2 linked regions of the Paludibaculum fermentans genome follow. Each later gene encodes a partner of the first gene's protein in a complex. Links are inferred from orthologs where the notes say so. Each region holds a gene or a part of one and is shown on either strand. Other genes may lie near its edges.

What was found. The genes of interacting proteins can lie anywhere in the genome.
Region 2: the proteins of mnmG (region 1) and mnmE are in contact, whole or in part, in a solved structure (PDB 9HIP), measured with the Escherichia coli proteins. The link is inferred for Paludibaculum fermentans from one-to-one orthologs.

Annotation. Positions count from the first base shown.
Region 1 is NZ_CP063849.1:6,027,855-6,032,904, forward strand. What follows is about bases 849-3,839. They hold mnmG (tRNA uridine-5-carboxymethylaminomethyl(34) synthesis enzyme MnmG), read left to right. Parts: upstream 849-1,403; coding sequence 1,404-3,275; downstream 3,276-3,839. Other genes in these bases: purD (phosphoribosylamine--glycine ligase), read right to left, coding at 849-1,397; IRI77_RS23755 (ParA family protein), read left to right, coding at 3,711-3,839. Outside these bases: more of purD, read right to left, coding at 75-848; more of IRI77_RS23755, read left to right, coding at 3,840-4,493; IRI77_RS23760 (ParB/RepB/Spo0J family partition protein), read left to right, coding at 4,465-5,050. UniProt on the Escherichia coli protein: NAD-binding protein involved in the addition of a carboxymethylaminomethyl (cmnm) group at the wobble position (U34) of certain tRNAs, forming tRNA-cmnm(5)s(2)U34.
Region 2 is NZ_CP063849.1:6,530,728-6,535,975, reverse strand. The notes cover bases 1,389-4,192. They hold mnmE (tRNA uridine-5-carboxymethylaminomethyl(34) synthesis GTPase MnmE), read left to right. Parts: upstream 1,389-2,020; coding sequence 2,021-3,364; downstream 3,365-4,192. Other genes in these bases: IRI77_RS25760 (ATP-dependent DNA helicase), read right to left, coding at 3,392-4,192; IRI77_RS25770 (Jag family protein), read left to right, coding at 1,389-2,005. Also shown: membrane protein insertase YidC, read left to right, coding at 1-1,327; more of IRI77_RS25770, read left to right, coding at 1,349-1,388; more of IRI77_RS25760, read right to left, coding at 4,193-5,248. UniProt on the Escherichia coli protein: Exhibits a very high intrinsic GTPase hydrolysis rate. Involved in the addition of a carboxymethylaminomethyl (cmnm) group at the wobble position (U34) of certain tRNAs, forming tRNA-cmnm(5)s(2)U34.

The DNA of each region.
Region 1 (5,050 bases):
ACGCTCTATCCAGCTGAGCTACGTCCCCGGATCTTCTATCTATTCTACAGCCCGGCTGGGGTCATCGTCTGCGCTTACCAGCGCTTCAGACCCTTGGCTCCGATGTCGCGCCGGATCTGCATCCCGTCAAACCGGATGGGCGCGCAGGCGGCGTAAACGTTATCGATCGCAGCCTGCAGCGTCGCGCCGCTATGCGTCACGCCCAGCACGCGCCCGCCGGAGGTGACCAGCTTACCGTCCGCCATCCTGGTGCCCGCGTGGAACACTGTCGCGCCGGTCGCTTCCGCTTGCTCAATCCCGGTAATCTCGTCTCCCGTCCGCACCTTGCCCGGATAACCATGCGCCGCCAGCACCACACAGACAGAAGGATCCTGTTTAAACTTGAGCAGTTCGGGCCGCACCTGCCCGCTAGCCGCCGCATGCAGCACCGCCCCGAAGTCGCAATCCATCCGATGCAGCAGCGCCTGCGTCTCGGGATCGCCCAGCCGGACGTTGAACTCCAGCACCATCGCTCCGCGTTCGGTCATCATGAGCCCGGCGTACAGGAATCCGCGGAACGGCGCACCCTCCGCCTTCATCTGCTGGACCGTGCGCTCCATCACGTCGCGCATCACCTGGTCGCGCTGCGCCTGCGGCAGGATCCGCGAATCCGAGTAGGCGCCCATGCCGCCGGTGTTCGGACCCTGGTCGCCCTCGAAAATGGTCTTGTGGTCCTGCGAGGGCTCCAGGGGCAGTACACGCTCTCCGTCGCTGAGCCCTATGAAACTCACCTCTTCGCCGGTGAGAAACTCCTCTATGACCACCTTGCCGCCAGCGGAGCCCACCAGGGCACCGCTGAACATCCCATCCAGGGTTTCTTCCGCGTGGCGGCGGTCCGGACTAATCACGACACCCTTGCCGGCAGCCAGGCCGTCGGCCTTGATCACGACGGGGTAGTCGAATTGATCCAATGACTTACGGGCTTCAGCAGGGTCAGAAGTCGAGACAAACCGGGCCGTGGGAATGCCGGCCCGCTCCATGAAACGCTTCGAGAAGATCTTGCTGCCTTCCAGCTGAGCCGCGGCCCGGGTCGGCCCAAAGATCAGGCGCCCTTTGGATTCAAAGAGATCCACGACTCCCTCGACCAGCGGAGCCTCCGGACCCACCACGGTGAGATCCGCGCCAATTGAGTCCGCCAACTGTAGTAAATCTACAGGTGTAGAAGATGATGGCTTCAAACAGGTGGCCACGGACGCGCAGCCAGGGTTCCCAGGCGCTACGTAAACCTCTGAAACAGAAGGGCTTCGCTTCAACCGCCAAGCGATGGCGTGTTCGCGTCCGCCGCTGCCCAGAACCAGAACTTTCACAGCGTAACTCCTCTCGCTACAATTAACTAGGATATCTGGGAACCCCCTCACCTGCCAATGCGACAGATCAACTACGACGTTGTGATCATCGGAGCCGGACATGCCGGATGCGAGGCGGCCCGTGCCTGCTCGCGGATGGGCCTGCGCACCGCGATGGTCACAATGAACATCGACCTCATCGCGCAGATGTCCTGCAACCCAGCCATTGGCGGAATCGCCAAAGGGCACCTGGTCCGGGAGGTCGACGCGCTGGGTGGAGTGATGGCCGAGGTGGCCGATCAGATCGGGATCCAGTTCCGCCTCCTGAACACCAGTCGCGGCCCGGCTGTCTGGAGCCCCCGCGCCCAGATGGATAAGAAGCAGTATCGCTTCAAGATGCGTGAGACCCTGGAGCACGAACCGAACCTCCGCATCCTGCAGGCCGAAGTGGCCGAGATCGAGTATGACGATCTGGCGGACGGCCGCCGCAAGGTCCGCTCCATCCGCTTGTCGGATGGACGCTCGCTCCAGACCCGCACCGTGGTCGTCACCACCGGGACCTTTTTGAATGGCCTGGCCCACGTAGGCGAGACCAAGTCCAACTGCGGCCGGAGCGGGGAAGCGCCGTCGAACCTCCTGGGCCACCACCTCCGCAGCCTCGGTCTGCAGTGGACCCGCCTCAAGACCGGCACCCCTCCGCGTCTCGATGGCCGCACCATTCAGTGGGACCGGTTCGAACCGCAACCGGGCGACCCCATCCCCACCCCTTTCTCTTTCCTCACCACCAGGATCGACCGCCCCCAGATCGAATGCCACATCGCCTACACCACTGATGAGACCCACCGCATCCTGCAGGAGGCGATCCCGCGTTCCCCGCTCTACAGTGGACAGATTGAAGGCATCGGTCCCCGCTACTGCCCCTCCATCGAAGACAAGATCGTCAAATTCCCGGATAAAACCCGCCATCAGATCTTCCTGGAGCCGGAAGGACTGGATACGTACGAAGTCTATGTGAACGGCATGTCCACCAGCATGCCCATCGACGTGCAGGAAGCAATGGTCGCCTCCATCCCTGGCTTGGAGAATGCGGAGATGATCCGCCCCGGTTATGCCATCGAGTACGACGCCATTGACCCCAGGGAACTGAACCATACCCTGGAAGTGAAGAAGATTGAGGGCCTTTTCCTCGCTGGGCAGATCAACGGGACATCAGGCTATGAGGAAGCCGCCTGCCAGGGGCTTCTGGCCGGAATCAACGCCGGCTGCCAGGTAAAGGGCATCGATCCCATCGTTTTGCGCCGCAATGAGGCCTACGCGGGCATCCTGGTCGACGATCTGGTGACCAAAGGGGCTGATGAGCCCTACCGCATGTTCACCTCAAGAGCCGAATTCCGCCTGTTTCTCCGTATCGACAATGCCGACGAGCGCTTAACGGCGGAAGGACGCCGCGTCGGACTGGTAACGGATGAGCGCTGGGCGGTTTACGAGAAGAAACTGGCGCAGAAGGCCCAGGTACTCCGTCTTTTGGAGACAAACCGGGTCACACCGGAGCATTTCTCCGCCTTGGGGCTACCTGCGGACGAAAGACCCATGCTCCAGGTCTGGTTGCGCCGTCCCGACGCCAAGATCGAGCAGATCCGCCCCTGGCTGGAACAACAACTGGGAGAACCTACCGTTGCCGCCGTTCTGACCACCGTGGAGACCGAAGTGAAGTACGAGGGCTACCTTCACCAGCAGGAACGCCAGATTCAGCGCCTGAAGGACTCGGAAGGCCGCCTGATCCCTGCCGGATTCGCATTTCGGGGCATTCCGGGCCTCAGTCGGGAGATCTGTGACAAGTTGGAGCGGGTTCAGCCCGAGACGCTTGGTCAAGCGGCCCGGATTCCCGGTGTTACCCCTGCCGCCGTCGCGGTTCTGGATTGCTACCTCAGTTTGAACCGTCAGGCCTAGCATTGTTCCACGTGGAACATCCAAACAGTCCGCTTCCCTTCCTCAGTTCCCTCTGACTTGGCCTCAGCCTGGAGATCTGTGACGAGTTGGAGCGGGCTCAGCTCGAAAGAGTCGGGCGGGCGGCGTACATCCCAGGCTTAACACCCGCCGCGGCATCGGTTCTCGATTACTCCCTCAGTCTTGACCGTCAGGCCTGGCATTGTTCCACGTGGAACATCCAAACAGCCCGCTTCCGTGCCTCAATCGCCCTCTGGCCGCTATGTTCCACGTGGAACACTCCCAATTCCGGCCCTCAGTGTTCCACGTGGAACGTACGTGGTAGGATAGCGGTTTCGGCGACGCTCCGGAGCTGACCCTCGCGTTAGCACCTCACCCCAGGATGGAATCCCGGATTGCCGCTGACACGCCATTCCTCTGTATAGATAAGGACGCCCCATGGGCAAAGTCATCGCAATCGCAAACCAAAAAGGCGGGGTCGGCAAAACTACCACCGCCATCAACCTCGCGGCCTCCCTCGCCTCGAATGACCTCAAAATCCTGCTAATCGACATGGATCCCCAGGGAAATTGCACTACTGGGGTCGGCATCGCCAAAGAACCAGGCATGCCCACCATCTACGACGCACTCATGGGTGCCCATTCCCTCGCGGAAACCATCGTCAGTACCGAATTCGACGGCCTCCAGCTCGTACCCGCCGATAAGAACCTCGTCGCCGGCAACTTGGACCTCGTCGACATGGATCGGCGCGAATTCCGCCTTCGCGACGCCCTCGACACCATCAAAGCCGATTTCCACTACATCCTCATCGATTGCCCCCCGGCCCTCGACCTCCTCACAGTCAACTCCATGGTCGCGGCCGATTCCGTCCTCGTCCCCATCCAGTGCGAATTCTTCGCTCTTGAGGGCATTTCCCAGCTCATCGACACCGTCGAGCGCCTCCGGGAGTCCCTTCAGCCCAATCTGAAGCTCGAAGGCGTGCTCTTGACCATGTACGACGAGAGAACCAACCTCACCCGTCAGGTGGCCAAGGATCTCCGCGACTTCTTCAAGGAAGAGGTCTTCCAGACCGTCATTCCTCGCAGCATCCGCCTCGCCGAGGCCCCCAGCTTCGGAAAACCCATCCTCAGCTACGACGTCAGCTCCCGCGGAGCAGAAAGCTACATCAAACTCGCCAAGGAGATACTCGGTCATGAGCAACGCACCGGATCAGCCGCGTAAAGCCCTCGGCAAGGGCCTCTCTTCCCTGCTCCCGTCGAACCGGTCCACTACTCCAGCTCCGGCGCCGGCTCCAGTGGCCGCTCCTCCCCCTGCGCCTGAACCGGCGAGTGGTCCGCTTCAGGTCGAAATCGACCTCATCGACGCGAATCCGCTGCAGCCGCGTACAGTCTTCCAGGAAGAGCGCCTGATCGAGCTGTCCCAGTCCATCAAGGAGAATGGGATTATCCAGCCGCTAGTCGTCCGTAAGTCCGGTGCTCGCTTCCAGTTGATCGCCGGAGAGCGCCGCCTCCGTGCTTCCAAACTGGCCGGACTTGTGAAAGTCCCGGTCGTCGTCCAGGACTTCGCCGACGACCGGCTCATGGAGATCACGCTGATCGAAAACATCCAGCGCGAAGATCTCAACCCCATCGAAGTCGCCCACGCCTTCGAACGCCTAGCCCGCGAGTTCAGCCTTTCCCATGAGCAGATCGCGCAACGCACCGGCAAGGAACGCAGCACCATCACCAACATGCTTCGGCTCCTCCGCTTGCCCGATCCCGTACAGGTCCTCCTCGCCG
Region 2 (5,248 bases), 500 kb from region 1 along the record:
GGAGCTCGTCAGCAGCACCGCGGCTCCCAAGGTGGGCTGGCCGTTCAGCTACATGTTCCTGGGCCAGAAGCCGGCCGTCGATCTCAACGGCGTTCTGTTCTCGGTGAAACAGCCGGATCCCTCCACCGTAGAGTTCGAGTACGCCGACGGCACCACCACCGCGAAAAAGTCTTTCCAGTTCGATCCCAAGACTTACAAGTCGGTCTTCCACTCCGATGTGACCAGCGGCGGCAAGGGCATCGCCCACCAGCTCGCATGGCGCGGCGGCTTCGGTGACCGCACGGTCCACAACGCTCCGGACATCCAGAAGAGCGTTCATTACGACGCCATCAAGTCCAAGCTGGTGGAAGAAGGCTCCGGTTCGGCCTCGAAGGGGCCTGTGACGGTCTCCGGGTCGTTCCACTTCGCCGGCATCGAGGATACGTTCTTCGCCGCCGTGGTCCTGCCCCAGCCGGGCACCACCACCGAGATGACCACCTGGCAGGACCATGTGGTGCCGGTGCTGGGCGCCGAGGAGAAACCGCACGTCGGCATCTCCATTGGCGGCAAGGACGTCAACGAAGCCATTCTGTTCGTCGGGCCCAAGGATACGGATGTCCTGCGCGCCACCGACAAGAACCTGGAAACGATGATCGACTGGGGCTGGTTCTGGTTTATCGCCAAGCCGCTCTTCCTCGCTCTCCACTGGGCCAACGACAACCTGACGAATAACTGGGGCTGGGCGATTGTCTTCGCCACCGTGATCATCAACCTGCTGATGCTGCCCATGCGCTTTTCGCAGCTGCGCAGCTCGCAGAAGATGGCCAAGCTCCAGCCCGAACTTCAAGCCATTCAGGCGCGCTATAAAGATGTGCCCATGAAGGATCCTCGCAAGCAGAAGCAAAACGAGGAGACCATGGCGCTCTACCAGAAGCACGGCATCAACCCGGTGGGCGGCTGCGTGCCGCTGCTGTTGCAGATGCCCTTCTTCATTGCTTTTTTTAAGGTATTGTCAGTGGCCATTGAACTGCGCGGCGCTCAATGGTTGTGGGTGACGGATCTCTCGCAGCCCGAGACGCTGCCGATCCGTATTTTGCCGGTGACGATGTTGATCACCCAGGTAGGCATGCAGAAGATGACGCCCGCGGCGGGCGCCGATCCCCAGCAGCAGAAGCTGATGATGTATATGATGCCTATCATGATGACTTTCATGTTCTACGGCGCGTCCAGTGGGCTGGTGTTATACTGGCTCACTGGCAACGTGGTAGGCATAGCTCAGCAATACTTCTTTAACAAAGCCGCGGCGAAGCCTGCGCCCGCCCAGGTCATTATTCCTAAGAAGAAATAGAAAGCAGCTACGGTTTGGCTCATGAGCAACCGGAATTACACAGTTGAAACGGTGGGCGATGATGTCGCCGACTTCCTGGACGCTGTCCTGGATGCCGCGGACTTCGACGTCGAATACGAGATCCTGGACGGCCATGAGGCGGGCAACTACTTTGAGAAGCCCACTCTCGTGGTTAAGTTCTCAGGGCCCGACCTCGAATTCCTGATGAACAACAAGGGCGAGTCGTTGCTCGCTCTGGAGCAGTTGACGCAGGAGGTCCTGAAAATGGCCCCTGACGAGCATGCTCTCCTGTGTTTTGACGCCAACGACTACCGGCTGCTGCGGCAGGAAGAGCTGCGCCTCAGCGCACTGACGGTGGCCGAACGCGTGCGTGAATCGAAGGTGCCTTACCGGTTCAACCCGATGAGCAGCCGCGAACGGCGGCTGATTCACCTCGCGATGCGCGACCAGACAGACCTGCGTAGCGAGAGTGCCGGCGTCGGGCCGGGCCGCCACGTAGTCATCTATCCGGCAGGCATGGCTTCCTTGCCCGATCCTCCTCCCATGGCGGCACTTCCGCCACGGCGCCCGGGTGGTCCTGGCGGTGATCGCCGCGGTGGCGATCGCGGCGGAGACCGGCGTGGCGGGGGCGGTGGCCGCGACCGCGATCGTGGACCACGGCGCGGACCGCGCCGCTAATCCTACAACTGTCGAGTGTCTACCCAGGATACGATTGTCGCCATCTCGACGCCGCCCGGCGCCGGTGGCCTCGGAGTCGTGCGCCTGTCCGGCGCCGAAGCGCGCCGTGTCGCCGAAGGACTCCTTCGCTTCCCGGCCGCACCCGAGTGGAAACCCTGGACCGCCTCCCTCGCTGAACTCCTGGACGAATCCGGCAACACCGTCGACCAGGTTGTCGTCACCTACTTCGCCGCGCCTCGCTCCTATACCGCCGAGGACGTCGTCGAGATTGCCTGCCACGGCTCACCGGTCGTCCTCCGCCACTGTGTAGCCCGCGCCCTCCAAGGGGGAGCCCGGCCAGCCGAACCCGGGGAGTTCACTCTCCGTGCTTACCTCAACGGCCGCATCGACTTACCCCAGGCCGAAGCCGTCCACGACCTCATCACCGCCACCACCCTCCACCAGGCCCGCATCGCCGCCCAGCAGATGGAAGGCTCCGTTTCCCGAGCCATTGCCCCGCTGAAAGCGCAACTAGTTGAGCTGATCGCCCTGCTGGAGGCCGGCATCGACTTCGCCGAGGACGATGTCAGCGTCGCCTCCAGCGACCACATCCTGGACCGCATCCGGCCGATCTCCGTCGGCCTCACCCGCCTGATCGAAAGCTTCCGCTTCGGCAAACTCGTCCACGACGGCCTGACCCTCGCCATCGCCGGCCGTCCCAACGTGGGCAAGAGCAGTCTTTTCAACGCCTTGCTTCAGCGTGACCGGGCCATCGTCACCAACATCCCGGGCACCACCCGCGACACGGTCTCCGAGACGTTCTCCCTGGAAGGCATCCCTGTCCGCCTGGTGGACACCGCCGGCATCCGCGCCAGCTCCGATGTCGTCGAGAAGCTCGGCATCGAGCGCAGCTTCCAGGCCATGGCCGATGCTGATATTACAATCGTGGTAATTGATCTCTCCGTCGGAGTGGAGGAAGACGACCTCCAGTTGATGGAGCGGGCCGTTGAACAGGGCCTGCACCTGATCGTGGGGAACAAGTCGGACCTCCTCTGGGGTGCGTCGGATCTGCTGATGGTATCCGCAAAGACCGGAGACGGAATCGAGGAACTGCGACGTCGTCTCGTCGCCCTCATCGCCCCCGACGGCTTCGCCTCGCCTCAGTCCGGCCTCATTACCAGCCTGCGTCACGAACTACTTTTGAAGGAGAGCCTGGAGTCCCTGCAACGCACTGCAAATGCAGTGTCTTTCGGCCTCCCGCACGAGATGCTCCTGCTCGACTGCTACTCCGCCCTCCGCCCCCTCGACGCCCTCACCGGGGCCACCACCGCCGACGACATCCTCAACCACATCTTCTCGACGTTCTGCATCGGCAAATAACTCTTCTTGTAGTAATACTACAAGTGTTTACTCGGCGGCCTCGTCGAAGAACTTCTCCACCTCGCTCAGTCCGGTCGTAAACCGGTACGGCGGCAGCGAATCGAAGAACACCTGCCCATATCGGTTCCGCGTAATGCGGTTGTCCAGCAGAACCAGCACCCCCCGATCCGTCTTCGCCCGGATCAGCCGCCCAAACCCCTGCTTCAGCGCGATGGCCGCCTGCGGCACCTGATAGTCGTAGAACGGATTCCCGCCCGCCAGCTTGATCGCCCGCACTCTTGCTTCCACCACCGGATCGCTCGGCACGGCAAACGGCAACTTGTCGATGATCACGCACGACAGCGCCTCACCCTGCACATCCACTCCCTGCCAGAAGGACGACGTCGCAAACAGCACGCAATGCGGTGTCGACCGGAACTGCTCGATGAGCACTCGCTGAGGCGCATCCCCTTGCATCAGAACGGGATAGTCGAGATCCGGGGTCACCAGGTCGTGAATCAGCCGCATCTGCTGGTAGCTGGTGAACAGGACAAACGCCCGCCCGCGGCTGTGCCGCAGGATCACCCGCACCTCTTCGCCGGCCTGCCGCAGGAAATCCGAAGCCCGGACATCGGGCAGATGGTGCGGCACATACAGCAGAGCCTGCTTCTCATAGTCGAAGTGGCTGGGCACAATCAGCTCCCGAGCTCCATCCAGCCCCAGCCGCTCCCGCAGGTAATCGAACTTCTCCTCCACCGCCAGCGTGGCCGAGGTCAAGATGGCCGGCGACACCACGGCGAACAGCTTATCCCGCAATAGCCCGGACACGTCGATCGGCGTCGCCTGCAGGTACGTACCCCGTCCCCTCCGCTCAATCCAATAGACATTGCTGTGATCCTCACCTGACATCCACTGCTTCAGATTCCCCAGCAGCGTAATGGTCCGGCGGTGCAGCGGCACCAACTCCTCCGGAGCGTTCTTCACCAGCGACAGGTGCGCCGCCAGCAACTCCAGCACACTCAGGAAGTTGCCGAACTGCTCCTGATTCTGCGCCAGGAAACTCTGGTGCTCGTTGAAGCCCGACCGCCCCTCCTGCTGCGGAAACATGGCAAAGAACCGGTCGCCGTGATCCACCAGAAGCGTCAGGATCTGCTCCAGGTCGTGTGTGAAGAATTCCTTGCGCCGCGCCGTCGCCAGGATGTCCCGCCGCAGATCCTCCACCTGGTGCGACGAAATGGACAACCCGAAATACTGCCCGGCCACATCCTCCAACTCGTGCGCTTCGTCGAAGATCACCGCGGAGTAGTCCGGCAGGATGGCGGCGTGCTCCTCCTCCTTCACCGCCAGGTCGGCGAAGAAGAGGTGGTGGTTCACGATGATGATGTCGGACTCCATCGCCCGCTGGTGCATCAGCGTGATGAAGCAGCGCTCGAACGACGCGCACTTCTGGCCGGTACACAAGTCGCTGCGCGCATCGAGCTTTGACCATACCGAGGTCCCATCGGGCAGGTTCGGAATCGACGAGCGGTCGCCGCTCTCAGTCGTTTTCTCCCACTCACGGATGATCGCGAAGTCCGACACCTCTTCCAGCCCATTGAGGATCGGCTCGCGCTCGGCGTCATAGATCTTCTGCCGGCAGGCATAGTTGTTGCGGCCCTTCATGTAGCAGGCCTTGATGCCGTTCGGGAAGAACTGGTTGAGGAACGGGATGTCCTTGAAAAACAGCTGTTCCTGCAGGTTCTTGGTACCCGTGGAGACCACCACGCGCTTGCCGGAGAGAATGGCGGGAATCAGGTAAGCCAGCGTCTTGCCGGTACCCGTGCCAGCCTCGACAACCTGGTGGCGCTTGTCTTCCAGGGCCGACTCCACCGCCAGCGCCATATCCAACTGCCCCTTGCGGAACTC